2 regions of the Burkholderia sp. JP2-270 genome follow, and region 1 is predicted to be linked to the other one. Evidence: predicted binding sites of a transcription regulator. Region 1 holds the regulator's gene; the other holds the start of a gene.
What was found. The regulator FliA, encoded in region 1, starts transcription of late flagellar genes. The targets are predictions, from matches to a motif close to CTAAAGTTTNNNNNNNNNNNGCCGNTA.
Positions count from the first base shown of each region.

Region 2: a site for FliA is predicted at 8,379-8,405, ahead of flgK (flagellar hook-associated protein FlgK). Genes of this name have one in related genera too.

Region 1 covers NZ_CP029824.1:607,326-622,042, forward strand. The annotation lists gene ahcY (adenosylhomocysteinase) at 1-1,246, opposite strand, end outside; S-adenosyl-L-homocysteine riboswitch at 1,279-1,406, opposite strand; gene DM992_RS02920 (RNA polymerase sigma factor FliA) at 1,483-2,217, opposite strand; gene DM992_RS02925 (MinD/ParA family protein) at 2,240-3,058, opposite strand; gene flhF (flagellar biosynthesis protein FlhF) at 3,051-4,832, opposite strand; gene flhA (flagellar biosynthesis protein FlhA) at 4,829-6,928, opposite strand; gene flhB (flagellar biosynthesis protein FlhB) at 7,010-8,215, opposite strand; gene DM992_RS02945 (DUF805 domain-containing protein) at 8,560-8,940, opposite strand; gene DM992_RS02950 (hypothetical protein) at 9,308-9,733, shown strand; gene DM992_RS02955 (VOC family protein) at 9,730-10,227, opposite strand; gene DM992_RS02960 (DUF3443 domain-containing protein) at 10,385-11,635, opposite strand; gene DM992_RS02965 (DUF2844 domain-containing protein) at 11,652-12,155, opposite strand; gene cheZ (protein phosphatase CheZ) at 12,418-13,149, opposite strand; gene cheY (chemotaxis response regulator CheY) at 13,151-13,546, opposite strand; gene DM992_RS02980 (chemotaxis response regulator protein-glutamate methylesterase) at 13,614-14,705, opposite strand; gene cheD (chemoreceptor glutamine deamidase CheD) at 14,702-14,717, opposite strand, start outside.
Region 2 covers NZ_CP029824.1:988,250-1,002,966, forward strand. The annotation lists gene flgB (flagellar basal body rod protein FlgB) at 1-250, shown strand, start outside; gene flgC (flagellar basal body rod protein FlgC) at 293-718, shown strand; gene flgD (flagellar hook assembly protein FlgD) at 774-1,514, shown strand; gene flgE (flagellar hook protein FlgE) at 1,542-2,783, shown strand; gene flgF (flagellar basal-body rod protein FlgF) at 2,803-3,561, shown strand; gene flgG (flagellar basal-body rod protein FlgG) at 3,596-4,384, shown strand; gene flgH (flagellar basal body L-ring protein FlgH) at 4,406-5,095, shown strand; gene DM992_RS04765 (flagellar basal body P-ring protein FlgI) at 5,095-6,279, shown strand; gene flgJ (flagellar assembly peptidoglycan hydrolase FlgJ) at 6,280-7,266, shown strand; gene DM992_RS04780 (flagellar brake protein) at 7,512-8,267, shown strand; gene flgK (flagellar hook-associated protein FlgK) at 8,462-10,444, shown strand; gene flgL (flagellar hook-associated protein FlgL) at 10,467-11,708, shown strand; gene DM992_RS04795 (solute carrier family 23 protein) at 11,973-13,280, shown strand; gene DM992_RS41500 (hypothetical protein) at 13,555-13,761, opposite strand; gene DM992_RS04800 (transcriptional regulator GcvA) at 14,116-14,717, opposite strand, start outside.

The DNA.
Region 1 (14,717 bases):
CGCGCACGAACAGCTCGATCTGCGCGAGCGTCTGGTTCGCGAACGAGTTCGACATCACGAACGACGGGTGGCCGGTCGCGCAGCCGAGGTTCACGAGGCGGCCTTCCGCCAGCAGGATCACGCGCTTGCCGTCCGGGAAGATGATGTGGTCGACCTGCGGCTTGATGTTTTCCCACTGGTACTGGCGGGTCGACGCAACGTCGATTTCCGAGTCGAAGTGGCCGATGTTGCAGACGATCGCGTTGTGGCGCATCGCCTTCATGTGATCGTGGTTGATCACGTGGTAGTTGCCGGTCGCCGTCACGAAGATGTCGGCCTTGTCGGCCGCGTATTCCATCGTCACGACGCGGTAGCCTTCCATCGCCGCCTGCAGCGCGCAGATCGGATCGATTTCGGTGACCCACACGGTCGCACCGAGGCCGCGCAGCGACTGCGCGCAGCCCTTGCCCACGTCGCCGTAGCCGGCGACGACCGCGACCTTGCCCGCGATCATCACGTCGGTCGCGCGCTTGATGCCGTCGACGAGCGACTCGCGGCAGCCGTACAGGTTGTCGAACTTCGACTTCGTGACCGAATCGTTCACGTTGAACGCCGGGAACGGCAGGCGGCCGTCCTTTTCCATCTGGTACAGGCGGTGCACGCCGGTCGTGGTTTCTTCGGTCACGCCCTTGATGTGCGCGAGGCGCTTCGAGTACCAGGTCGCGTCGATGTCGAGATGCTTCGCGATCGACTTGTACAGCGCGACTTCTTCCTCGTTGGTCGGCTTCGCGATCACCGAACGGTCCTTCTCGGCCTTCGCGCCGAGGATCAGCAGCAGCGTTGCGTCGCCGCCGTCGTCCAGGATCATGTTCGCGAATTCGCCGTTCGGCCATTCGAAGATGCGGTGCGAGAACTCCCAGTATTCGTCGAGCGATTCGCCCTTGAACGCGAACACCGGCGTGCCGGATTCGACGATCGCGGCCGCTGCGTGGTCCTGCGTCGAGAAGATGTTGCACGAGGCCCAGCGGACGTCCGCGCCGAGCGCCTTCAGCGTCTCGATCAGCACGCCCGTCTGGATCGTCATGTGCAGCGAACCGGCGATGCGCGCGCCCTTCAGCGGCTGCTGCGCCTTGTATTCGTCGCGGATTTGCACGAGGCCCGGCATTTCGGTCTCGGCGATGTTCAGTTCCTTGCGGCCCCAGCCGGCCAGCGCCATGTCGGCGACGACGTAATCCTTGGAAGCTTGCGAATCGATAATGGCGTTCATCACGCCCTCCTTTCTAAAAAAGTTCTAGATTGGTGACGTGAGCGCCGTTCAGGAAGCGGGGCCGGCGCGACGGTCGCGAAACTCGCGCCGCACGGCTGCTTGGTGAAGCCTTCCGAGCCTGGCGGACGCAGAGTGGTCCGTCGCAACGCTCCTCGGAAAACGGGAGGGATTGTAGCAAATCGGCGCGCAAAATGCGCAAGCGCGCAGCGTCGGCGCGCGTTGCCGTGTGGAAAGGGTCAGGACTCCGCGCCGACCCACGCCTGTTCGCGCAGCCGCGCGCGCAGGCGCGCGACGGCCTGGCTGTGCAGCTGGCACACGCGCGATTCGCTCACTTCGAGCACCGCGCCGATCTCGCGCAGATTCAGACCCCGTTCGTAGTACAGCGACATCAGCAGCTTCTCGCGCTCCGGCAGCCGCTCGATCGCCTCGACGAGCGCCTCGCGCAGGTGCTCGTCGAGCAGCGCCGACAGCGGATCGGCGTGATCGACGCGATAGCGGTCGAGGAACGGCTCGTCGTCGGCCGCGCGGTCGAAATCCTCGTAGTAGATGAGCTGGCTGCCGTGCAGGTCCTGCAGCATCCCCTGGTATTCGTCGAGCGGCATGTTCAGGTGCTGCGCGATCTCGGTCTCGCTCGCCGAGCGGCCGAGATGCTGCTCGACCTGGTGCACCGCGTGCTCGACCTCGCGCGACGTCTTGCGCAGGCTGCGCGGCAGCCAGTCGTTGCTGCGCAGCTCGTCGAGCATCGCGCCGCGGATGCGCTGCGTCGCGTAGGTCTCGAACTGCGCGCCCTGGTCTTCCTTGTAGCGGCCGGCCGCGTCCATCAGGCCGATCATGCCGGCCTGGATCAGGTCGTCGAGGTCGACGCTCGCCGGCATCTTCGCGACGAGCTGCAGCCCGAGGCGGCGCACGAGCGGCGCATATTGCGCGAGCACGTCGGCCTGGGACATCTTTCCTTGAGCGTTGTACATCATGGCTCTCTCCTTCCGGTAGCGCTCACGCGGCGTGTGCCGCGCCCGCTTCATACGACGGCTTGCCGCCCGCGTGGACGGCGCGGTCCGCCCCCGAACGCGGGCGCATCGGCCAGTACAGCAGGTCGGCGGCAATCTGCCGGTAGTCGCGCGCGGCCGCCGCCGACGGGAACGCGTCGACCACCGGATGCGTCAGCTCGCGCGCATGCTCGACGAGCGGATCGGCGCTCACGCAGCCCGCGTCGGCGATCGACACGGTCAGGTAGCGGCTCGCGACGCCCGCGAGGTTGTCGAAGGCCGTCTTCGCGTCCGCATGGCTGCCGACGTGATTGGTCAGCACGCGGAACTGCGCGAACGCGTGCGCGAAATGCAGCCGCTTCATGCACGCGTACGCCTCGGTGATCGCCTGCGCGGCGACCCGCGTGACGACCAGCACGTCGTGCGCTTCGCGTGCGAGCGCCGAGAACGAGCCGTCGGCGCCGAGCTGTGCGTCGACGAGGACGATGTCGGCCGGGCCGTCGATGAAGTCGCTCAGTTGCGTGTCGCTGTAGCCGGCGCGCGCGAGCCGCGCGGCCGCGCACAGGCCGAAGCCCGCGGCCACCCGCGTGCGCTCGCCGTCGCGCAGCCACGCGCCCGCGAGCGTCGCGCTGGCCGAATGCACGTCCGCGCGCTCGTCGACGACGAGCACGTCCTTGCCGAGCGACGCGAGCGCCGCCGCCAGGTTCACGGTGGTGGACGTGCAGCCGACGCCCGCCGGCCCGCCCGTCACCGCGACGATGCGCGACGCGCGCCCGGCCAGCAGGCGCCGCAGCCCTTCGGCCTGGTCGATGATTCGTTTATCCAAATCGCACCTCGTGCAGCTCGGCGGTGGAACGTGCGGTCAGTGCGGAGAGCAGCGTCGGCATGTCTTCGTCTTGCGGCACGAAGGGCGAGCCGTCGCGCGGCACACAGAACGCGCTCTTCAGCAGGAACCTGGTCGATGCGACATACAGGTTTTCCGGCACCTTCTGGCCGGTCGACACGTAGTGGACCGGCAGCTTGTAGCGGATCACCGTGTCGAGCACGCCGCCGAGGTGGGTCGCCTCGTCGAGCTTCGTGAGGATGCAGCCGGCCAGGTCCGGATGCTCGCCCGCGCTGCGGTACGCCTGCACGACTTCGTTGAGCGTGTCGCCGTGGCTCGTCGCGTTGAGCAGCAGCAGGCGCTGCACCGGTGCGTTCGCGCCGTGCAGCATCGCGATCTGGTCGGACACCGCGCGGTCGCGCTGGCTCATGCCGATCGTGTCGATCAGCACGATGTGCTTGTTGCGCAGTTCGGACAGCGCGAGCGCGAGATCGCCCGCATCCTTCACCGCGTGCACCGGCACGCCGAGGATCTTGCCGAAGATGCGCAGTTGCTCGTGGCCGCCGATCCGGTAGCTGTCGGTGGTCAGCAGCGCGACCTTGCTCGCGCCGAAGCGCATCACGCAGCGCGCGGCCAGCTTCGCGGTGGTGGTGGTCTTGCCGACGCCCGTCGGCCCCATCAGCGCGAACACGCCGCCGCGCTCCATCAGCGCGTCCTCGCAGTCGAGCACCGGCAGGTTCGCCGCGAGCACCGACTGCGCCCATTCGGCGGCCTGCTCGAAGGTCTGCGCGCCGTCGCCGGACGGCAGGTTGTCGACGAGCATCCGCACGAGCTGCGCGGACAGGCCGGCCGCGAACAAGTGCTTCGTCAGCGCGCCATGCACGGCGCTGCGACGCTGGCGGTCGTGCCACATCAGGCTGTCGAACTGCTCTTCCATCATCCCGCGCAGTTCACCGAGCTCGTGCATCACCGTGTCGTTGACGATTCGTTCGACGCGCGACTTCACCGCATCGGCCACCGCGGCGGCGGTATCGGCGGACAGGCGCGTGCGCTCGGCCGCTTTCGCGGCGTTCGCGGCGCTCGTGTCGGGCTTGCGCGGAGCAGCGGCCGGCATCCGGCGTTCGGCATCGCGCACGATGTCGCGTGCCCAGTCGGGCGACGATGCGCTTGCAGCGCGCTGCGGCGCGGGTGCGCTCGCTTGCGGCGCGGCAGCCGTCGCCTGCGTGCGCGCGATCAGCGCGTCGCGCTGCTGCGTCAGGCGCTTCGCGTGCTCGACGAGCCACGGCGCGGGTTCGGAAGCGGGGGCCGGCCATCCGGGGGCCGGCCGTCCGGGGGCCGGTGCGGCGGTCGACGGCGCTGCCGCAGCCGTGGCGTCCGCATCGATCGTCGAAGGTTGCGTCGCCGTCTCGTCCGCGTCGTCCGTTTCTTCCGCTTCGGCGCTTGCACCGAACACCGACGAGAACACGTCCGGTAGCCCGCCGGCGCCCGCCGCATACGGATTGACGCCCGGGCGCGCGAGCGCGGCGCCCGGGCGCGACACGATGCCCGGCACCGCGGCGGCCGGCACGGATTCCGGCACGCGCGGCGCGGTGATCCGCGGCCGTGCGGCGGCCGGCGGCGTTACCGCGGCCAGGTCCGAATCGGCGAGTGCGACGATTTCGACGCTGCCGTCATCGAGCGTGCGGTTCGACAGCACGACCGCGTCGGCGCCGAGCGCCTCGCGCACGAGACGAAGCGCGTCGCGGCTCGTTGCGCCGGTGAATTTGCGAATGTTCAAGCGGAACCCCCGATGACGTTAACGACTTTGATCGTGCGTGTGTCCGGCACTTCGGCATACGACAGCACTTTCAATTGCGGCAGGCTGCGGCGCAGGAAACGCGCGAGCATCGCGCGCAGCGCGTGCTGCACCAGCAGCACGGGCGGCAGCCCGAGATTCTGTTGACGCAGCATCGCTTGCTGCGTGCCGGTCAGAAGGTTGTGCGCGAGGCCGGGTTCGAGGCCCGGATTCGCGCCGGTGGCGAGCGCCTGCGACAGCACACGCTCCAGATTCGAGTCGAGGCCCATCACCTGCATCTCGCCCGCGCCCGGATACCACTGCTGCGTGATCGCGCGGCCGAGCGAGAGCCGCACCGCGGCGGTGATCTCGAACGCGTCGCCGCGGCCCGCATGTTCGGACACGGCCTCGAGGATCGTGCGCATGTCGCGGATCGGCACGCCTTCCTCGAGCAGGTTCTGCAGCACCTTCTGCAGCGTCGTCAGCGAGATCGTCTTCGGCACGAGGTCCTCGACGAGCGTCGGCGCGTCCTTGCCGGTGCGCTCGACGAGCGCCTGCACTTCCTGGCGGCCGAGCAGTTCGGCCGCGTGCTGGACGACGAGATGGTTCAGGTGCGTCGCGACGACCGTGCTCGCGTCGACCACCGTGTAGCCGTACACCTGCGCCTGTTCGCGCAGCGCGACGTCGATCCACACGGCCGGCAGCCCGAACGCGGGATCCTGCGTCAGGGCGCCCGGCAGCGCGGCGGTCACCTGGCCCGGGTTGATCGCGAGCCACTGGCCAGGGAACACTTCGCCGACGCCGATCTCGACGCCCTTCAGCGCGATCCGGTACCCGTTCGGCCGCAGTTCGAGGTTGTCGCGGATATGGATCACCGGCGGCAGGAAGCCGATTTCCTGCGCGAATTTCTTGCGGATGCTCTTGATGCGCTTGAGCAGCTCGCCGTCGCTGTTCTTGTCGACGAGCGGGATCAGCCGGTAGCCCACTTCGAGGCCGAGCGGGTCGATCAGCTGCACGTCGTCCCAGGTCGCCTCGTGGCTGTCGGACGGCAGCACGGCGGGCGGCGCGATGTCGGTCACGTCGCCGGCCGCCTTGCGGGCCGCCGCGCGCTTCGTCTGCGTGCGGGCCAGCCAGATCGCGCCGCCGCCGAGCGCGAGGAACGCGAAGTGCGGCATCCCCGGGATCAGCCCCATGATCACGATGATCACGCCGGTGATCGTCAGCACGCGCGGGTTCGTGAACAGCTGCCCGGTGATCTGCGTGCCGATGTCCTCGTCGGTCGCGACGCGCGACACGATCACGCCGGCCGCGGTCGAGATCACGAGCGACGGGATCTGCGCGACGAGGCCGTCGCCGATCGTCAGCAGCGTGTAGTTGGTGCCGGCCGCCGCGAAGCTCATGTCGTGCTGGACCACCCCGACGATCAGCCCGCCGATCACGTTGATCGCCATGATGATCAGGCCCGCGATCGCGTCGCCGCGCACGAACTTCGACGCGCCGTCCATCGACCCGTAGAACTCGGCTTCCTGCGACACGGCCAGGCGGCGCTTGCGCGCCTGTTCCTCGTTGATGAGGCCGGCGTTCAGGTCGGCATCGATCGCCATCTGCTTGCCGGGCATCGCGTCGAGCGTGAAGCGCGCGGACACTTCGGCGATCCGCCCCGCACCCTTCGTGATCACCATGAAGTTGATGATCATCAGGATCACGAACACAACGATGCCGACCGCGAAATTGCCGCCGACGAGGAAGTGGCCGAACGCCTCGATCACCTGGCCGGCCGCGTCCGGGCCCGTGTGGCCCTCGAGCAGCACGACGCGCGTCGACGCGACGTTCAGCGACAGGCGCAACAGCGTCGAGAACAGCAGCACGCTCGGGAACGCCGCGAAGTCGAGCGGCTTCATCGTATACATGCTGACGAGCAGCACCATCACCGACAGCGCGATGTTGAACGTGAACAGCAGATCCAGCAGCAGCGGCGGCAGCGGCAGGATCATCATCCCCAGGATCATGCAGATGAGGACGGGGCCCGCGAGTGCGCGCAGGTTGGTGCCCGCGAACGGGTTCGTGCGCTTCGCGAACAGGCCGGTCGGGGTGCTCATGCTGCCTCCCGCCGGGCCGCCCCTAGGGAGGCAGCCGCCCCTTGGGGGGCAGCGAACGAATGTGAGCGTGGGGGCTAATCATCACGAGGCTCCTTGCGTGCCTTGCTTGCCGAGCGTGTCCTCGGCTTCCTCGCGTTCATCGTCGGCGGGCACCGACGTGCCCTTGTCGAGTTCGGCCGGCACGTCGAGATCGACCGGCACCGCGGGGAACGCACCGCCTTCCGAACGGAAGCGCTTGAGCTGGTAGACCCACGCGAGCACTTCGGCGACGGCCGAGTACAGCGAGCCGGGAATCTCGCGTTCGAGTTCGACGTTGTGATACAGCGCACGCGCGAGCGGCGGCGCCTCGAGCAGCGGCACGTTGTGCTCGGCCGCGAGTTCGCGGATGCGCGCGGCGACGAGGTTCACGCCCTTCGCGACGACCTTCGGCGCGCGCATCTCGCCGTCCGTGTATTGCAGCGCGACGGCGAAGTGCGTCGGGTTCGTGACGACCACGTCGGCCTTCGGCACGGCCGCCATCATCCGGCGGCGCGCGATCGCGCGCTGCTGCTGGCGGATCCGCCCCTTCACGTGCGGATCGCCTTCGTTCTCGCGATGCTCGCGCTTCACTTCTTCCTTCGTCATGCGCAACTTCTTGTTGTACTGCCAGATTTGGTAAGGCACATCGAGCGCGGCGACCACCAGCATCCCGGCGACCGTCGTGCCGCAGCACACGGCGACGAGATGCAGTGCGTCGGGCAGCGCCGCGCCGAGCGGCTGCGTCGCGAGGCCGAGCAACTCGTCCTTGCTGCGCCAGATCGCGATGCCGCCGATCCCGCCGACGACCAGCGTCTTCGCGAGCGACATCCCGAGCTGGATCGGCCCCTGGATCGAGAAGATCCGGCCGAGGCCCGAAATCGGGTTCAGGCGGTCGAACTTCAGCTCGAAGGTCTTCTGCGAGATCAGCCAGCCGCCGAGCGCCATCGGCGCGAGCAGCGCGGCGAGGCCGGTGAGCACGAGGATCGGCAGCAGCGCGGCGAAGCCTTCGAGGCTCGCGCTGCCGGCCGCCGACAGCATCCGGTTCGTGTCGAACGCGGTCGCGCGATCGAACGTGAACGCGCCGCGCAGCATCGCCTGCAGATGCGCACCCGACGGGCCCGCGAGCAGCCACGCGCCGTAGAACCCGGCCGCGAGCAGCGCGAACGAAGCCAGTTCGCGCGAACGCGCGACCTGCCCCTCCTCGCGCGCCTTCTCGCGGCGCCTGGGAGTGGCGGCTTCGGTCTTGTCGAGATCGCTCTCGTCTGCCACGGGGCCTCCAGTCGGGTACGGCGGAATGCCGCTTTCCAGTGACACCGATTATTCATGGAGGCGTCAAACGCCGATCGGTCGAGCAAAGCCGGGAAAGGGGGGTATTTCGGGGAATCGGGCGAGCCGGTGCGAACGAGGCCGGAAGAGGGACGGAGCGGCGCGCGACGTGGTGCGATGCGGCGGAAAAGCACGGCGATCGGCGCAACGGTGAAGCGCGGTTCCCGGCAAGGTTCCCGGGCGGGACGGTGGCGGAATGAAGCGGGGAACGATGAAGCGGAGAAACGGAGAGAAACGGGGAAGTCAGGCCCCGACGCGACGGCGCCGCGCGTCGGGGCAGGCGGCGCTCAGACCGACGGGATCGGATCCGAGCCGAAGCGGTTCGGGCCTGCGGTGCCGCGCGAGCACATCCACACGAGCAGCAGGATGGGGCCGACGACCGGAATGAGCCCGAGCAGCAGGAACCAGCCCGAGCGGCCCGTATCGTGCAGGCGGCGCACGCTGACCGCGATGCCCGGAATGATCAGCGCCAGCGAAATCAGGAAGATCGCGCCCAGCAGCAGCAGCGCGATCAGGCCCGCGTCGCGGCCGATCGCGCCGATCACCTGAGCGACGACCGAAAGAATGCAGCTCAGCAGCGCGAAATACCAGTATTCGGCACGACGCGCACGGCCTTCGAATTTCGCGTATTGATTGAGTACGGAACGAACAGCCTCGGAAAAATTCATTTTATTATCCTCCTGTTTTATATTGACGACCCCGGAAACAACGCGGGAATTATATGTTCGAATTTCGACAGGCTCCATCTCTTTTCACATGCCGGCCAAGCGAAAACCCCGTCGCACTGGCGTGAAAACGGGTGCCATAGCGTAATGCGGCGCCACCGGCTTGCATGCCGCGTCATTTTAATAGTCTTGAAGACCCGACAAAAACTACAACCGAATATAATCCGGCATTTGATTACAACCAAATGAATTCCGACTCGATCGATAATCGATCCAGTCGTACGACATTCGATTTTCCGGCCGACCGGCATGACGCGAGCGCGCCAGTCGCGCTACCCTTCGCCATTCCCGATCCCGCTCGCATCGCGCCGTGCTCCGTCATCCGCTCGCTCCGCTGCTGTCGCTCGCCTGCGCGCTCGCCGCCGGCTGCGCCAGCACGCCGGGCACGCCGGGTACGCCCGACCTGCCGCCCGGTGCGCAGGCGCCGGGCGCGCCGCATCCCGGCACGATCGTCGTGCGAGATGCGTGGAACGGGTCGACGCAAACCTGGCGCGCACAGGATGTCACCGCGAGCGTCGCGTTCCGCTGTTTCGACGCGCATGGCGAACCAACGGAACGCGCTCGCGCGGCCTGGTGCGTGCCGGTCGTCGAGATCGAATCGGTGTCGGTCGATGCGGGCGGGCGCGCCGTCGCGCCGGCCGCCGCCGCGCGCATCGAAAGCACCGCGTACGGGCCCGGCCGCCGCTTTCTCGACCATACGACGGCGGTAAGCGCCAGCCTCCGGCCTGGGCCCTAACCGGCCGCCGCCCGCTGCAGCGCGCCGAGATCGAGCTTCTTCATCGTCATCACCTGCGCCATCACACGCTCGGCGCGTGCCGGATCGCCCGTCATCAGCTCGGACATCTGCACGGGCACGACCTGCCACGACACGCCGAAGCGGTCGCGCAACCAGCCGCACTGCTGCGCACGCTCGTCGCCGCCTTCGGACAGCCGCGCCCAGTAGCGGTCGATCTCGTCCTGGTCGCGGCAGTTGACGACGAACGACACGGCCGGCGTGATCTGAAACACGGGGCCGCCGTTCAGCGCGACGAACGCCTGCCCGTCGAGCTCGAACGCGACCGTCATCACCGTGCCCTCGGCCTGTCCGGACGCGTGCGCGCCGGCCTTGCCGTAGCGCGCGACGTGCACGATGCGCGCGTTGTCGAACACCGACACGTAGAAACCGGCGGCCGCCTCGGCGTCGCGGTCGAACCACAGGAACGGCGTGATGCGTTGTATGCGCGGGCTCATGGCGCTGTCTCCTCGATGTCGTGCCGGTGCCGGTCTTACATCGTAGGCGCTGCGCGCGCGCACGGCGGCGATCCGATCCGTAGTTCGCGCGCGGCCTCCTGACAAAAAAGAGGGGGCGATCGCTCGCCCCCTCTTTGCTGCCTGCGATCGTGCCGCGTCAGAACGCGACGAAAGGCGCCGCGCCGCCGCTCGAGCGCTTGTCCATCCCGAAGTAGATCGTCTTGCCGTAGAAATGCGGCATGCCGATGTCGAGCCATCCCGGCGAACCGAACGGGCCCGCGATGTCGTTGAACGCGAACGTCGACGCGTTCGAGAACAGCGTATCCGCGTTCGCGACGGGCATCGACACGGTGCCGCTCGCGCTGTTCTGGCCGGTCAGCGTCGCCGTATAGGTGGTCGTGGAGGACGGGCAGTAGAACTGCGTGTTCCTCGAACAGACCGCCTGCGACGAATCGTTGAAGAAATACGCGTTCGAACCGGTATCGAAGAAAGCCGTCACCGTGCTGCCGAGGAACGACGCGCTGACGTCGCCCGTCGTGGTCGACGTCATGACGGTAGACGCGCCGAGCCCGTTGTTGCCCTGCGTGCCGATCCCGAAGATCAGCTGGCCCTTCGCGCTGGCCTGCCCGCTGCTCGAGATGTTCGGCATCTGCACGATCACGCCGTTGTTATCGGTCGCGAAGTGATGAACCGGGTTGGCCACCTGCTGCGCGACCGGCACGAGCGCGACCGCGCAGCTCGCATTGCCGTTCGGGCACGCGTAGTAGTTGTTGCTCGACGAAGTCGACGTCGCGCAGGTCGTGCCGCAGTCGACCGGCGCCGGCCCGATGCCGAGGATCCCGTTCGCGCCGAGCGCGCTCGCCGAGTTGGCCGACGCGCCGCCGTTCGTGCACGAGCTCGGCACGTTCGTCGTGCCGAGGTCGCCGATGATCTGCACGGGCAGCGAGTTCGCCTGTTCGGTACCGATCGACAGGTCGACCGTGCGCACCGAGCCCCACGTGTAGCTCGACACGAACTTGCCGCACTCGGCGACCGGCGCGCCGCCGCTCGTCACCTGCGGCAGGTTGCCGAGCACGCCCGACACCGCGCTGCCTACGAGCCGCAGCCCGTAGGACGCGGTATCGACGAGCACGTTGTTGACCACCTGGCAGTTCGACGTGCCCGGCACGCAGACCTTCACGTTGACGGTCGGGATGTTGATCACGTTCGCGACGCCGGTGCCGACGGTGATGACGGCCGTGTTCGCGGTATTGCCGTCCGACACGCTCGAACCGTTGCCGTTACTGCCGCCGTTGTTGCCGGAACTGCCGCCGTCATCGCCGCCGCCGCATGCCGTCACGAGCACGGCCGTCGCGGCCGCGAGGCCCAGCACGCCGAGCCAGCGCTTGAATGTACGAGGAATTCTCAAGATCGCTCTCCCGCTGTCACTGGATGTCGTTGCCGGCGAGGCCGGCAGGCAGTGCCGCCGGCAGCCACGCCTGGCCCGAGAAGGCGCCCATGTGGCCGCCCGTCCGGATCACGAGGCCGCTCGTGTCGACGGACACGGGCGCGCGCCAGCCGCGCGCCGCGTGCGCCGCCTGGACGCCGGCGGTGTACTGCGGGAAATAGCTGCCGAGCAGCGACGCGAGATCCGGCATCGTCGGCCCGCGCCATGCGAGGCCGAACACGCTGCCGGCGGCCGACGTGTATTCGTGGATGACGGTGCCCGATCCGAGCGTGATCTCGCGGACGGTATAGGCCGCCGTGCTCGTCTGGACGCCATCGGCCGAACGCATCGCGCGCTGCATCGCACGCACGGTTGCAGCCCGATCGTCCGCCGGCGGCGACATCGGCGCGCCGCCCAGTTCCGCGTGTGCGTGGACGGTCCACAGCACACCCATTGCAGCCGTCGCGCGTGCTACGGCCCAGCCCAAGCGTTTCAGCTTCACGTTCCCCCCCAAGGGACTGGCTTCGTTGCCGGCGGCGCAGCCATCGTGCCCGCGCCGCCGGCCAACATATGAAATCGTACGAATGACGCTCCGTTACTGCTGACGCGTAGTATGCCTGCTGAGTGTGTCGAAGTGTCAATTCGACGCAGCCCGAACAGGGTGCGCGCGTGCGCGGCGAGCGAGGGAAAACGTGGAGGGAACGGCGTGACGCGCGCATCGGGCAGCCCCGCGAAACGGGGTGCGCCGACGCGCTGCAGCAAGATCAGAAGCCCAGGCTCGCGAGCAGGTCGTCGACCTGCCCCTGGTCCTGGACCACGTCGGACTTGCCTTCCGGCGCGATCTGCGGGCCGTTCAGCAGCGACTCGGGGCTGCCGGTCGCGCTCATCTGCTCGGCCGCCAGCGCGGCCGCGGTGGCCGCGAACTGCTCGCGCCGCTCGGGCGCGATGTTCTCGACGAGCACGGTAAGGAGCTGCTGCTCGATCAGGTAGACCATGTCCATGATCTTCTTGATCACCTGCCCGGTCAGGTCCTGGAAATCCTGCGCGAGCATGATCTCGAGCAGCTGCGCGCTGGTCGCCGACGTCGACTCGGGCAGCGTGCGCAGGAACGCGCGCGTGTCGTCCATCAGCTCGCGCACTTCCGCGTGCTCGATCGGTGCCGCATACCACTGCGCCCAGCGCGTGTCAAGCGCCTCGGCCTCGTTCTGGATGCGCTCCTGCATGGGCTTCGCGATCTCGATCGCGTTCAGCACGCGCACGGCGGCCTGCTCGGTCATCGTCGCGACGTAGCGCAGCCGGTCGCGCGCGTCGGGCACGGCTTCCGCCGCGCGCTCGACATGCTTGTCGAGCCCGAGCTCGCGCATCGAATCGCGCAGCGCGCGCGTGACCTGGCCGATGCGCGCCAGGATCCGGTCGCTCGCGAGATCGGCGCCTTCGGGGTGGCTGTCAGCGGCGAACCCCGCGCCGGCGAGCGCCGCATGGATCGGCTCGTTCACGTCAGCTCCCGGTCTTCGCCATCTTGTCGATGATCTTGTTCAGCTTCTCGTCGAGCGTGGCAGCCGTGAACGGTTTCACGACGTAGCCGCTCGCGCCCGCCTGCGCGGCCGCGATGATGTTCTCCTTCTTCGACTCGGCCGTGACCATCAGCACCGGCAGGTGCGTGAGCGTCGCGTCCGCGCGGATTTCCTTCAGCATCGCGAGGCCGTCGAGGTTCGGCATGTTCCAGTCCGAGATCACGAAGTCGAAGCCGCCGCCGCGCAGCCGCGCGAGACCGGCCGCGCCGTCCTCGGCCTCGTCGACGTTCGTGTAGCCCAGTTCCTTGAGCAGGTTGCGGACGATCCGGCGCATCGTCGGGAAATCGTCCACCACCAGGATTTTCATGCTCTTGTCCATCGTCGTTCCTTTCCAGATTCGTTTCCGTCGGGACGCGTATCGTGGCGCGCGCCCCGTGGCATTCCATTCACACGCGCTGCACGCGGTCGCCCATCGTCGCCAGTCGCGCCATCACGCGGCGGCTCATGTCGGCGAGCGGCGCAACCTCGTCGGCACCGCCGAGCGCGATCGCCTCGCGCGGCATCCCGAACACGATACAGCTCGCTTCATCCTGCGCGAACGTGTAAGCGCCCGCGCGTTTCATTTCCAGCAGGCCGGCCGCGCCGTCACGGCCCATCCCGGTGAGGATCACGCCGATCGCGTTCTTGCCCGCGTGCGTCGCCGCCGAGCGGAACAGCACGTCGACCGACGGGCGGTGACGGTTCACCGGCGGCTCGTCCGACAGTTGCGCGATGTAGTTCGCGCCGCTTCTCGCGAGCAGCAGGTGCGCGTGGCCCGGCGCGATGTACGCGTGGCCCGGCAGCACGCGCTCGCCGTGCTCGGCTTCCTTCACCGCGATGCGGCACAGGCCGTTCAGCCGCTGCGCGAACGATTTCGTGAAGCCGGGCGGCATGTGCTGCGCGATCAGCACGGCCGGAGCATCCGGCGGCAGCGGCGTCAGCACTTCGCGGATCGCCTCGGTGCCGCCCGTCGACGCGCCGATGATGATCAGCTTCTCGGTACTGACGAGCGGGTTGTTGATCATCGGCGCGGCCGGCTGGCTGTCCGCCGTGCGCGCGGCGGCCTGCGGCTGCGGCGCCTGGCGCACGCGTGCGCGCGACGCAGCACGGATCTTGTCGGCGAGCTTTTCCGCGTAGTCGAGCATCCCGTCGCGAATCCCGACGCGCGGCTTCGTGACGAAATCCACCGCGCCGAGCTCGAGCGCGCGCAGCGTGATCTCCGAGCCGCGCTCGGTCAGCGACGACACCATCACGACCGGCATCGGCCGCAGGCGCATCAGCTTCTCGAGGAAGTCGAGCCCGTCCATGCGCGGCATTTCGACGTCGAGCGTGAGCACGTCGGGGTTGTGCTGCTTGATGAGCTCGCGCGCGACGAGCGGATCGGGCGCGGTCGCGCACACCGTCATGTCGGGCTGGCTGTTGATGATCTCCGTCATCAGGCTGCGGATCAGCGCCGAATCGTCGACGCACAATACTTTGATCTTCTGCACTGCGGTCATGCCTCCTGCTTT
Region 2 (14,717 bases), 380 kb from region 1:
GTCGATGGTGTCGACGGCGCCGGGCCACATGGCCGGCACGGCGAAGCTGATCCCGACGGGCGGCCCGGCCGACGACTACGGCCGCGCGCAGTACCGGATGCCGCTGCAGCCGTCGCTCGACGGCAACACGGTCGATCTCGACGTCGAGCGCGTGCAGTTCGCGAACAACGCGCTGCACTACGAAACCGGGATGACCGTGATGACCCAGCAGATCAAGGCCATGATCGCCGCGATCTCGACGAACTCGTAAGCGCGCCGCTTCCGGACCCGCGCACAAGCACAAGGAGCCTCCATGCCTTCGTTGATGAACATCTTCGGCGTCGCCGGTTCGGCGCTGTCCGCGCAATCGCAGCGCCTGAACGTCACCGCGTCGAACCTCGCGAACGCCGACAGCGCCACCGGCCCCGACGGCAAGCCATACAAGGCCAAGCAGGTCGTGTTCGCGACCGACCCGATGGGCGGCGCGCGCACCGCGTCCGGCCAGGGCGTGGGCGGCGTGCGCGTGACGAAGGTGATGGACGACCCGTCGCCGATGAAGTCGACCTACGATCCGGCGAACCCGGCCGCCGACGCGAACGGCTACGTGCAGATGCCGAACGTCGACCCGGTGCAGGAGATGGTGAACATGATCTCGGCGTCGCGCTCGTACCAGGCCAACGTCGAGACGCTGAACACCGCGAAGACGCTGATGCTCAAGACGCTGACGATCGGCTCGTGAGCCGCGCGCCGACCGACCTTACAGACCCGACAGTTCCGATAGAAGGCCACCCAGGATGACTTCCTCCAGCACGACGATCGGCGGCAACGGCACGAACGTGTCGACCCTGCCGACCGACACGATGAACACCAACAGCGTGTCGTCGACCAACGGCACATCGGCGAGCGACCTGCAGGCGACGTTCCTGAAGCTGCTCGTCACGCAGTTGCAGAACCAGGATCCGACGAGCCCGGTCGACAGCTCGCAGATGACGTCGCAGCTCGCGCAGATCAACACGGTGAGCGGCATCGCGCAGCTGAACACGTCGCTCACGTCGCTGTCGACGCAGCTCACGGCCGGCCAGCAGACGCAGGCCGCGCTGCTGATCGGCACGAACGTGCTCGCGCCGGGCAACGCCGTCGCGGTGAAGAGCGGTGCGGCGTCGCCGTTCGGCGTGTCGCTGGCGAGCTCGGTGTCGAACCTGACGATCACCGTGAAGAACTCGGCGGGCGCCGTCGTGAACACGATCAACGCGGGCGCGCAGTCGGCCGGCACCGTGCCGTTCAACTGGACGCCGACCGACGCGGCGGGCAATGCGCTGCCGGACGGCAAGTACACGATCAGCGCGTCGTATACCAACAGCGCGGGCACGCCGCAGGCGGCCACGACGCTCGCGGCCGCGCAGGTGCAGAGCGTGATCAAGCAGGCTGACGGCACGGCGGGGCTCGTGCTGTCGAACGGCACGACGGTGGGGCTCACCCAGGTCGCGTCGATTTTCCCGAACACGTCGTCATCCGGCGGCACTACGTCCAACTGATTCAGCTTCCCCGAAACGGAGACCGAAATGGGTTATCAACAGGGTCTGAGCGGCCTCGCCGGCGCATCGAACGCGCTCGACGTGATCGGCAACAACATCGCGAACGCGAACACGGTCGGCTTCAAGTCGAGCACCGCGCAGTTCGCCGACATGTACGCGAACTCGGTCGCGACGTCGGTCAATACGCAGATCGGCATCGGCACGACGCTCGCGTCGGTGAATCAGCAGTTCGGCCAGGGCACGATCAATACGACGAACTCGTCGCTCGACGTCGCGATCAACGGCAACGGCTTCTTCCAGATGTCGAACAACGGCGTGACGACGTACTCGCGCGACGGCACGTTCCAGCGCGACAAGAACGGCTTCATCGTCGACTCGCAAGGCCGCAACCTGATGGGCTATGCGGCTGTCTCGGGCGGCGTGATCAACACCGCGCAGACCGTGCCGCTGCAGGCGCCGACGACCAACATCGCGCCGACCGCGACGACCAAGATCACCGGCCAGTTCAACCTGAACTCGCAGGACACGGTGCCGGCCAAGACGCCGTTCAGCGCGACCGACACCGCGACCTACAACTACTCGACGTCGGTCCAGGTGTACGACTCGCTCGGCGGTTCGCAGGCGGTCAACATGTACTTCGTGAAGTCGGCGGCCGGCACGTGGGAAGCGTACGCGGGCGTCCAGGGCGGCGCGACGACCGATCTCGGCACGGTCACGTTCGATACGTCGGGCGCGATCAAGAGCACGACGCTGCCGGGCGCGGGCGGGCCGACCACGTCGCTCGGCCAGTTCCAGTTCACCGTGCCGAATACCGACGGCTCGGCGACGCCGCAAAACCTTACGCTCGACCTGACCGGCACGACGCAGTACGGCGGCAAGGACGGCGTGAACAACCTCGCGCAGGACGGCTACGCGAGCGGCACGCTGACGACCTACTCGATCGGCGCCGACGGCAAGCTGACCGGCAACTACTCGAACGGCCAGACCGCCGTGCTCGGCCTGATCGCGCTCGCGAACTTCAACAACCCGAACGGGCTGGTGAACCTCGGCGGCAACCAGTATGCGGAGTCCTCCGCATCGGGCGTGCCGCAGATCTCGGCGCCCGGCAGCACGAACCACGGCAAGCTGCAGGGCAGCGCGCTCGAGAACTCGAACGTCGACCTCACGTCGCAGCTCGTCAACCTGATCACCGCGCAGCGCAACTACCAGGCGAACGCGCAGACGATCAAGACGCAGCAGACCGTCGACCAGACGCTCATCAACCTGTAAGCGCGGATAACCGGCAGCCATGGACCGACTGATCTACACGGCGATGACGGGCGCGTCGCAGTCGCTCGACCAGCAGGCGATCGTCGCGAACAACCTCGCGAACGCATCGACGACGGGCTTTCGCGCGCAGCTCGCGACGTATCGCGCGGTGCCGATGAATTTCGGCGACGGCAGCAACATCGACCCGACGACGACGCGCACCTACGTGCTCGCGTCGACGCCCGGCGCGGACTACGCACCGGGTCCGATCACGCGCACCGGCAATCCGCTCGACGTCGCCGTGCAGGGCGCCGGCTGGCTGTCGGTGCAGACGGCCGACGGCGGCGAGGCGTACACGCGCGCCGGCAACCTGCACGTCGACGAGAACGGCCAGCTCGTCAACGCGAGCAACCTGCCGGTGATCGGCAACGGCGGCCCGATCTCGGTGCCGCCGAACGCCGAGGTGACGATCGGCAAGGACGGCACCGTTTCCGCGCTGATGCCGGGCGACCCGCCGACGGCGGTCGCGATCGTCGACCAGATGAAGCTCGTCAATCCCGATCCGGCCACGCTCACGCGCGGCAACGACGGATTGTTCCGCACCGCCGACGGCAATCCGGCCGACGCCGACACGAACGTGGTCGTCACGCCGAATTCGCTCGAAGGCAGCAACGTCAACCCGGTGACCGCGATGGTCGCGATGATCGACAACGCGCGCGCGTTCCAGCTTCAGTCGAAGCTGATCCAGACGGCCGACCAGAACGAGCAGACGGCGAACCAGCTGCTCAACTTCAGCTGAGCGCCCGCGCCAGCCCACGCAGGAGAATCGACAAGTGAACCGTTCGCTCTACATCGCCGCCACCGGCATGAATGCGCAGCAGGCGCAGATGGACGTGATTTCGAACAACCTCGCGAACACCAGCACGAACGGCTTCAAGGCGTCGCGCGCGGTGTTCGAGGATCTGCTTTACCAGACGATCCGCCAGCCCGGCGCGAACTCGACGCAGCAGACCGAGCTGCCGTCGGGCCTGCAGCTCGGCACCGGCGTGCAGCAGGTCGCCACCGAGCGCCTGTACACGCAGGGCGGCCTCACGCAGACCGGCAACTCGAAGGACGTCGCGATCAACGGCGCGGGCTTCTTCCAGGTGCTGATGCCGGACGGCACGAACGCGTACACGCGCGACGGCTCGTTCCAGACCAACGCGCAGGGCCAGCTCGTCACGTCGAGCGGCTATCAGATTCTGCCGGCGATCACCGTGCCGCAGAACGCGCAGTCGCTGACGATCGGCAAGGACGGCGTCGTGTCGGTCACGCAGCCGGGCTCGGGCAACGCGGTGCAGATCGGCTCGCTGCAGATCGCGACCTTCATCAACCCGGCCGGCCTCGAGGCGAAGGGCGAGAACCTGTTCGCGGAAACGACGTCGTCGGGCGCGCCCAACGTGTCGCAGCCGGGGCTGAACGGCGCGGGCGTGCTCAACCAGGGTTATGTCGAAGCGTCGAACGTGAACGTCGTGCAGGAGCTCGTCAACATGATCCAGACGCAGCGTGCCTACGAGATCAACAGCAAGGCCGTGACGACGTCCGACCAGATGCTGCAGACCGTCACGCAGATGAAGAGCTAACCGGAACACCCCGTCGTCGCCATGAAGCAGGTTCGCCTCCTCCCGTCAGCCACCGTCCGCGCCGCGTGCGCGGTCGCGGTGGCGGCGCTCGCCGGTTGCGCGCAGATTCCGCGCGATCCGATCATCCAGCAGCCGATGACGGCGCAGCCGCCAGCGCCGATGTCGATGCAGGCGCCCGGCTCGATCTACAACCCCGGCTACGCGGGGCGGCCGCTTTTCGAGGATCAGCGGCCGCGCAACGTCGGCGACATCCTGACGATCATGATCGCGGAAAACATCAACGCGACCAAATCGTCGGGCGCGAACACGAACCGGCAGGGCAACACCGATTTCAACGTGCCGACGGCCGGCTTCCTCGGCGGGCTGTTCGCGAAGGCGAACCTGTCGGCGGCCGGCAACAACAAGTTCGCGGCGACGGGCGGCGCGAGCGCGGCGAACACGTTCAACGGCACGATCACGGTGACCGTCACCAACGTGCTGCCGAACGGCAACCTCGTGGTCAGCGGCGAGAAGCAGATGCTGATCAACCAGGGCAACGAATTCGTGCGCTTTTCGGGCGTCGTCAACCCGAACACGATCTCGGGCGCGAACTCCGTCTACTCGACCCAGGTCGCCGACGCGAAGATCGAATATTCGTCGAAGGGCTACATCAACGAAGCCGAGACGATGGGCTGGCTGCAGCGCTTCTTCCTCAACATCGCGCCGTGGTGATGACGATGCAGACGACCCTGTCCAACCGCCCGTCGTCCCGCGCGCAAGCCTTCGTGCGGTTCGCCGTCGCGTTCGTGGCCGCGGCCTGCGTGTTCGGCGCGGCGCCCGCGCACGCGGAACGCCTGAAGGATCTCGCGCAGATCCAGGGCGTGCGCGACAACCCGCTGATCGGCTATGGCCTCGTCGTCGGTCTCGACGGCACGGGCGACCAGACGATGCAGACGCCGTTCACGACACAGACGCTCGCGAACATGCTCGCGAACCTCGGCATCTCGATCAACAACGGCTCGGCCAACGGCGGCCCGTCGTCGCTGAACAACATGCAGCTGAAGAACGTCGCGGCCGTGATGGTGACCGCCACGCTGCCGCCGTTCGCGCGGCCGGGCGAGGCGGTCGACGTGACCGTGTCGTCGCTCGGCAACGCCAAGAGCCTGCGCGGCGGCACGCTGCTGCTCACGCCGCTGAAGGGCGCGGACGGGCAGGTGTACGCGCTCGCGCAGGGCAACATGGCGGTCGGCGGCGCGGGGGCCAGCGCGAACGGCAGCCGCGTGCAGGTGAACCAGCTCGCGGCCGGCCGGATCGTCGGCGGCGCGATCGTCGAGCGTTCGGTGCCGAACGCGATCGCGCAGATGAACGGCGTGCTGCAGCTGCAACTGAACGACATGGACTACGGCACGGCGCAGCGGATCGTGTCCGCGGTCAATTCGAGCTTCGGCCCGGGCACCGCGACGGCGCTCGACGGCCGCACGATCCAGCTCGCGGCGCCGGCCGACTCGGCGCAGCAGGTCGCGTTCATGGCGCGGCTGCAGAACCTCGACGTGAGCCCGGACAAGGCCGCGGCGAAGGTGATCCTGAACGCGCGCACCGGCTCGATCGTGATGAACCAGATGGTCACGCTGCAGAGCTGCGCGGTCGCGCACGGCAACCTGTCGGTCGTCGTCAACACGCAGCCGGTCGTGTCGCAGCCGGGGCCGTTCTCGAACGGGCAGACGGTGGTCGCGCAGCAGTCGCAGATCCAGCTCAAGCAGGACAACGGCGCGCTGAAGATGGTGACGGCCGGCGCGAACCTCGCCGACGTCGTGAAGGCGCTGAACACGCTCGGCGCGACGCCGGCGGACCTGATGTCGATCCTGCAGGCGATGAAGGCGGCCGGCGCGTTGCGCGCGGACCTGGAGATCATCTAAATGGCAGCGAATCTTCCGAACGCGAACGATCTCACGCAGCGCTTCGCGCTCGACGTGCAGGGTTTCGACGCGCTGCGCGCGCAGGCGAAGCAGTCGCCGCAGGCCGGCGCGAAGGCCGTCGCGGGCCAGTTCGACGCGATGTTCACGCAGATGATGCTCAAGAGCATGCGCGACGCGACGCCCGACGGCGGGCTGCTCGATTCGCATACGTCGAAGATGTACACGTCGATGCTCGACCAGCAGCTCGCGCAGCAGATGTCGACGCGCGGGATCGGCGTCGCCGACGCGCTGATGAAGCAGTTGCTGCGCAATGCGGGCGTGGGCGCGGGCAGCGACACGGCGGCCGGCGTCGGCGCGGGCGGCTTGGGCGCGGGCGGTCTCGGCACGGCCGGCAACGAAGGCAGCCTCGCAGCGATGAACGCGATGGCGCGCGCGTACGCGAACGCGGCCGGCAACAACGGCGGGCTCGCCGGCGCGCGCGGCTACTCGGCCGGCAGCGCGCTGACGCCGCCGCTGAAGGGCGCGAGCGGCGCGCCGGACGCCGACGCGTTCGTCGACCGGCTCGCGGCTCCCGCACAGGCGGCCAGCGCGTCGACCGGCATCCCGGCGCGCTTCATCGTCGGCCAGGCGGCGCTCGAATCGGGCTGGGGCAAGCGCGAGATCCGCGCGGCCGACGGCTCGACCAGCTACAACGTGTTCGGCATCAAGGCGAACAAGGGCTGGACGGGCCGCACGGTGTCGGCGCTGACGACCGAGTACGTGAACGGCACGCCGCGCCGCGTGGTCGCGAAATTCCGCGCATACGACTCGTACGAGCACGCGATGACCGATTACGCGAACCTGCTGAAGAACAATCCGCGCTACTCGGGCGTGCTGAGCGCGAGCCGCAGCGTCGAAGGCTTCGCGCACGGGATGCAGAAGGCCGGTTACGCGACCGACCCGAACTACGCGAAAAAGCTGATCTCGATCATGCAGCAGATCGGCTGACGGGCCAGGGCCTGCGCCGCCGATAACAGGCTCCGGCCCATCGTCAGTTACCCTCTCAGGACCGCGCCCGGCAGCCCGCCGCGCGCGGTTTCAACGTTTGCGCGAAAAAAATCGGCAAATCGATCTAAACTTTCGGTCAGCACTGCCGCTAAGTGTGAGAGACCTGCGACCGGGCCCCCGTTCTGGCCCGGTTTTACTGCGCGCCGGGTGCCCCGGGCGCCCATGACAAGAAAGACCGGCTAGCCATGAATATCGAAACGTCGACGGACCCCAGCCTGGATGCAGGCCACTCCGGGCCCGACTATGCCCGCCGCAATCCGCTGGAAATCGGCGTGCAGCTGCGCAACCTCGTGAACCGCGGCGATTTCCTGACCGTCCAGTACCCGGGCGGCCAGCTCGTCACGCGCCTGCTCGAGGTCGACGTCGGCGCGCGGACGTTCACGTTCGACTGGGGTGCGCTGTCCGAGCAGAACGCCGGCATCCTCGGCGCGTCGCACTGCACGTTCGCGGCTTCGCCGGAGGGCGTGCGCGTCGAATTCACCACGGGCACGCCGCGCGAGACGCGCTACGAGGGGCTGCCCGCGTTCGTCGCCGATTTCCCCGAAGTCCTGATGTGCATCCAGCGCCGTGAATATTTCCGGGTCGATGCGCCGATCGTCGATCCGTTCCTGTGCCGCGGCAAGCTGCCGGACGGCGAGAGCTTCCTGTTCGAGGTGCACAACCTGTCGCTCGGCGGCGTGGGGCTGCGCACGGCCGACGAACGCGTCGAGGCGCTCGAGGTCGGCACGCTGCTGCCCGAAGTCGAGCTCGAGCTGACCGGCCACGGCAAGCTGTCGCTCGACCTGCAGCTGGTGTCGCAGCGCTCGACGCAGATGCCGAACGGGTCGCGGCGCTACCAGCTCGGCTTCCGCTACATGTCGCTGCCGGGCAGCGCCGAGAACACGCTGCAGCGGCTGATCACGCAGCTCGAAATGAAGCGCCGCTCGCTCGCGCGGGCCTGACGCGCACGCGGCCGCCGGCCCTGCACGGGCCGCCCGCGCACCGCCGCCGGCCCCGCCGGCCGGACGCTCCGACCAGCGATGCGCACCCGCGCGCCGCGCGTGCATTTTTCTCTCAATTTTTTCGATTCGCGGCCGTTATACCGGGAGTTACGCAACCCGGCGGCCGCAGCGCGGCCGGCTCATCAGGATCGCGCATGTCCAACTCACTCATGAACCTCGGCGTCAGCGGCCTGAATGCCGCGCTCTGGGGCCTCACGACGACCGGCAACAACATCAGCAACGCCGCGACGCCCGGTTATTCGGTCGAGCGGCCCGTCTATGCCGAGGCGAGCGGCCAGTACACGGGCAGCGGTTACATGCCGCAGGGCGTGAACACCGTCACCGTGCAGCGGCAGTACAGCCAGTACCTGAGCGACCAGCAGAACACCGCGCAGACGCAGGGCGGCGCGCTGTCGACGTGGTACACGCTCGTCGCGCAGTTGAACAACTACATCGGCAGCCCGACGGCGGGGATCTCGACCGCGATCACGAGCTACTTCACCGGGCTGCAGAACGTCGCGAACAACGCGTCCGACCCGTCGGTGCGGCAGACCGCGATCAGCAATGCGCAGACGCTGGCCAACCAGATCAACGCGGCCGGCCAGCAGTACGACGCGCTGCGCCAGAGCGTGAACGCGCAGCTCACCAGCACCGTGTCGCAGATCAACACGTACACCGCGCAGATCGCGCAGCTGAACCAGCAGATCTCGGCGGCGAGCAGCCAGGGGCAGCCGCCGAACCAGCTGATGGACCAGCGCGACCTCGCGGTGTCGAACCTGTCGAGCCTCGCCGGCGTGCAGGTCGTGCGCAACGACAGCGGCTACAGCGTGTTTCTCGCGGGCGGCCAGCCGCTCGTCGTCGCCGACAAGGGCTACCAGCTCGCGACCGTCACGTCGCCGTCGGACCCGAGCGAGCTGACCGTCGTGTCGCAGGGGATCGCCGGCGCGAACCCGCAGGGGCCGAACCAGGCACTGCCCGATTCGTCGCTGTCGGGCGGCACGCTCGGCGGCCTGCTCGCGTTCCGCAGCCAGACGCTCGACCCCGCACAGGCCCAGCTCGGCGCGATCGCGACCAGCTTCGCCGCGCAGGTCGACGCGCAGAACGCGCTCGGCATCGATCTGTCGGGCAATCCGGGCGGCAACCTGTTCACGACGCCGTCCCCGACCGTGTACTCGAACCAGGGCAATACCGGCAACGCGTCGCTGTCCGTGTCGTTCGCCAACGCGTCGCAGCCGACGACGAGCGACTACACGCTGTCCTACGACGGCACGAAATACACGCTGACCGACCGCGCGAGCGGCGCGATGGTCGACCAGAAGGCGGGGCCGATGCCGGTCTCGCTCGGCGGGCTGAATTTCTCGTTCGCGTCGGGTTCGATGAACGCCGGCGACAAGTTCACCGTGCTGCCGACGCGCGGCGCGCTGAACGGCTTCGGCCTCGCGACGACCAGCAGCTCGGCGATCGCGGCCGCGTCGCCGGCCGTCACGTCGGCGGCGAGTACCAACACCGGCACGGGCAAGATCACGCTGGGCGGGGTGACCGCGGGCTACCAGGTGCCGACGACCAAGCTGACCTACGACGCGACCGCGAAGACGCTGACGGGCTTCCCGGTCGGCACCACGGTGACGATCGGCACCACGCCGCCGACGACGGTGACCATCAACAACCCGACGGACACCGTGCCGTACGACCCGGCGGCCGGCGCGACGATGACGATGTCGGGGACCGCCGCGGGCGCGCTCAACGGCGTGCGCGTCACGCTGTCCGGCGCGCCGGCGACCGGCGATTCGTTCACGATCGGGCCGTATGCGGGCGGCACCAGCGACGGCTCCAACGCGCTCGCGCTGTCGAAGCTCGTCAATGCGAAGGCGCTCGGCAACGGCACGGCGACGCTCACGGGCGCGTATGCGAGCTACGTGAACGGCATCGGCAACACGACGACCCAGCTGAAATCGTCGAGCGCCGCGCAAACCGCGCTGGTCGGCCAGATCACCCAGGCGCAGCAGTCGGTGTCGGGCGTGAACCAGAACGAGGAAGCGGCGAACCTGATGCAGTACCAGCAGCTTTACCAGGCGAACGCGAAGGTGATCCAGACGGCGGCGACGCTGTTCCAGACCGTGCTCGGCCTGTTCAACTGACCGGATTCGAGGAATACAAGCGATGCGGATTTCCAGCGCCCAGTTCTTCCAGCTGAACGTTTCACAAATGAACGACCAGCAGGCCCAGCTCGCGCAGCTGTATCAGCAGATATCGAGCGGCGTGAGCCTGCAGACGGCGGCCGACAACCCGGTCGGCGCGGCGCAGGCCGTGCAGCTGTCGATGACGTCGGCGACGCTGTCGCAGTACGCGACCAACCAGAACACGGCGCTCGCTTCGCTGCAGGCCGAGGACCAGACGCTGCAGAACGTGAGCAGCGTGCTGACGAGCGCGCAGACGCTGCTCGTGCGCGCCGGCGACGGTTCGCTGTCGAACAGCGACCGCTCGGCGCTCGCGACGCAGTTGCAGGGCTACCGCGACCAGTTGATGACGCTCGGGAACACGAACGACGGCGCGGGCAACTACCTGTTCGCCGGCACGAAGAATTCGGCGGCACCGTTTACGACCACGCCGAGCGGCAGCGTCACCTATGTCGGCGACTCCGGCACGCGCCAGGTGCAGATCGCCGATTCGAGCAGCGTGTCGCAGGGCGACACGGGCTCGGCCGTCTTCATGTCGGTGTCGGCGATCGGCAGCTCGCCGGTGCCGTCGGCCGGCGCGGCCAACACGGGCACCGGCACGATCGGCGCGGTCACGGTGACGAACCCGTCGGTCGCGACGAACGGCCACCAGTTCACGATCCAGTTCGGCGGTACGGCCGCCGCGCCGACCTACACGGTGACCGACAACACGGCCAGCCCGCCGACCACCACGCCGGCACAGGCCTATTCGACGGGCTCGGCGATCTCGCTCGGCGGCGGGATGACGGTGGCGGTGTCGGGTACGCCGGCCGCCGGCGACACGTTCGCGGTCGAGCCCGCGCCGCAGGCGAGCGGCGGCTCCGACGTGTTCTCGACGTTCGATGCGGTGATCTCGGCGCTGAAGACGCCCGTGACGGCCAATGCGGTGGCGGGCGCGGCGCTGACCAACGCGCTGATGACGGGCTCGACCAAGCTCGGCAACACGATGCGCAACGTCACGACGATCCAGGCGTCGGTCGGCGGCCGCGAGCAGGAAGTCAAGGCGATGCAGGCCGTCAACCAGACGGCGGCGCTGCAGACGACCAGCAACCTGTCGGACCTGACCAGCACCAACATGGTGACGACGATCAGTCAGTTCCTGCAGATGCAGAACGCGCTGACGGGCTCGCAGAAGGCTTACGCGCAGCTGCAGAACCTGTCGCTGTTCCAGTACATCAACCCTTGATGCACGGGGCGCCGGCGACGATGTGAGCGCACGCTTGCATCGCCGCCTGCGCCATCCGCCGTCCGCGCGCAACGCACGGGCGGCCGCTGCACCGGGCCGCGCGGCCGCGCACCGGTTCGCGCATGCGGCAAGCCGCATCGCGCGCTCGTCGGCCCCGCGTGTGAGTCCGCTTGCCAGCCCGATTCCCGCTCCGTAAACTCGCGCCAGATTCCAGACCGGCGCGCCCTCCGCAGCCGGCGACAGACCGACAGGAGCGCTTTCCCCATGTCCGATTCCTACTTCCCGCGCTGGCGGGTGCAATCGACCGGCGCGGCGTCGCGCGTGGTCGGCCCCGACGAGCGCCTGCCGTGGCCGCAGATGGTCGCGATGGGCGTGCAGCACGTCGTCGCGATGTTCGGCTCGACCGTGCTCGCGCCGCTGTTGATGGGCTTCGACCCGAACCTGTGCATCTTCATGTCGGGCATCGGCACGCTGCTGTTCTTTGCGCTGGTCGGCGGCCGCGTGCCGAGCTACCTCGGCTCGAGCTTCGCGTTCATCGGCCTCGTGATCGCGGTGACGGGCTACGGCGGCAGCGGCCCGAACCCGAACATCCCGGTCGCGCTCGGCGGGATCGTCGCGTGCGGCGTCGTGTATGTCGCGCTCGGCGTGCTGGTGCAGGCGATCGGCACGCGCTGGATCGAGACGCTGATGCCGCCCGTCGTCACCGGTGCGGTCGTCGCGGTGATCGGGCTGAACCTCGCGCCGATCGCGGTCAAGGGCGTATCGGCATCGACCTTCGACTCGGTGATGGCGCTCGTCACGGTGCTCTGCGTCGGCGGCGTCGCGGTGTTCGCGCGCGGGATGATGCAGCGCCTGCTGATCCTCGTCGGGCTTGCAATCGCGTACGCGATCTACGCGATCGCGACCAACGGGATGGGCCTCGGCAAGCCGATCGACTTCGCGATCGTCGCGCATGCCGCGTGGTTCGGCGTGCCGGTGTTCCGGACGCCGGTGTTCGACCCGCACGCGATGCTGATGCTCGCGCCGGTCGCGGTGATCCTCGTCGCCGAGAACCTCGGCCATATCAAGGCCGTCAGCGCGATGACGGGGCGCAACCTCGACCGCTACGTCGGCCGCGCATTCATCGGCGACGGCCTTGCGACGATCGTGTCGGGCAGCGTCGGCGGCACGGGCGTCACGACCTACGCGGAGAACATCGGCGTGATGGCCGTCACGCGGATCTACTCGACGCTGGTCTTCGCGGTCGCCGCGCTGATCGCGATCGGGCTCGGGTTCTCGCCGAAATTCGGCGCGGTGATCCAGACGATTCCGGGCCCGGTGCTCGGCGGCGTGTCGATCGTCGTGTTCGGGCTGATCGCGGTGACGGGTGCGCGGATCTGGGGCGTCAACAAGGTCGACTTCTCCGACAACCGCAACCTGATCGTCGCGGCCGTCACGCTGGTGCTCGGCGCGGGCGACTTCTCGCTGAAGTTCGGCGGCTTCGCGCTCGGCGGGATCGGCACCGCGACGTTCGGCGCGATCATCCTGTACGCGATCCTGCGCAAGGAAAAGGAGCCGGGCCCGGTGCTGTGAGCCGCCGCGCGGATCATGGCCGCCGGCCCCGGCGAGCGTCGGGCGTCACGGGTTGTTGACGTTCGGCACGCTCGGGTTGCCGACGCTCGTGTCCTTGTTCGCGATCACGAACTGGGCGGGACTGGTCGCCTTGTATGTGCCGGCCGGACCGGCGCGGCGCCTGGGGCTCGGGAGGCCTGGCTTCGGCGCCGCGGGGCGTACGACGTCCCGCAGCCGCAGCCGCAGCCGTCGCCGCCCGCGCGCATGCGCCCGGCAGGAGTTTCCCTGGGTTCGCCTATCGAATCGAGGCGTCGCGGCGTCGGGTGACGGTGCGGACCGTGTCGGCGCATCGGATCTCGACGGTGCGAAGTCGCGCCGTCGGCATCAGCGGATGCGTGACAGGAGCAGTGAAAGGAGCGGTGATGCGAGACAGCAGCCGTGTGACGGCCGAAATGATTTTCGACATGATTTCCCCGACTTCATGATTGTTTGTCGCCTGCATCGAGCCGCTCGGCCGTGCAGTCGCTTTTGTCTGCACGGCTGCATGAGCAAGCAGCGGGCCAGCGCGCGGATTGCCGCGCGGACAGGGGCTGAGCGGTCGCTGCCTGCAGCCGTGCAACGGGTCGGAGGCGGCAATGTTTCAGGCGTGAAACCTGCGGCGGCGGAGCCGGTCGGCGGTGCGCCGGGCCTGGTGCGGAACGGCCGGACCGACGGGGGATCGTTGGTGCGGCGCGACGGCGATTCCGCAGGAGAAACGGACGCGCCGCATGCGGAACGGTTTCAGTCTTGCAACGCGTGCGGGGAGGGGCGGCGGCGCATCGCTGCCGTTTCGATCAGGCGTCGGGTGCGCGGCGCGTCATGCGTTCACATTCGACTGCGCTTCCAGCCACGCGCAGAACTGCGCGACGAGCGGATCGTCGGCCGGCGCGCGCGGCGTGATCCACCAGTAGCTGCGCGTCGCGATGCGCGGCCCGGGCAGCGGCATCACGAGCCGGCCGCTCGCGAGCTCGTCGTCGATCAGCGGCAGCGGGCCGAGCGCGACGCCGAGCCCGTCGACGGCCGCCTGCAGCGCCAGGTAGAAGTGGTCGAACGACTGCCGCTTGCGCGCCTTCATCGCGACGCCGGCCGCCGCGAACCAGTCGCGCCAGCCTTCCGGCCGCGTATCCGAATGCAGCAGCACGTGCCGTGCGAGGTCGTCCGCGCGCGCGATCGGCGCGCGTTTGAGCAGCGCCGGGCTGCAGACCGGGATCACGCTTTCGTCGAGGAAGTGGCCGCTCGTCCAGTTCGGCCAGTGGCCGGGGCCGCGGCGGATCGCGATATCGAAGCCGTCGAGCGCGTCGAGCGGCGCGTTCGACGTCGACAGTTTCAGTTCGGCGTTCGGCACGTCGCGCTGGAACCGCGACAGGCGCGGCAGCAGCCATTTCATCGCGAAGGTCGGCAGCGCATTGATGCGCAGCA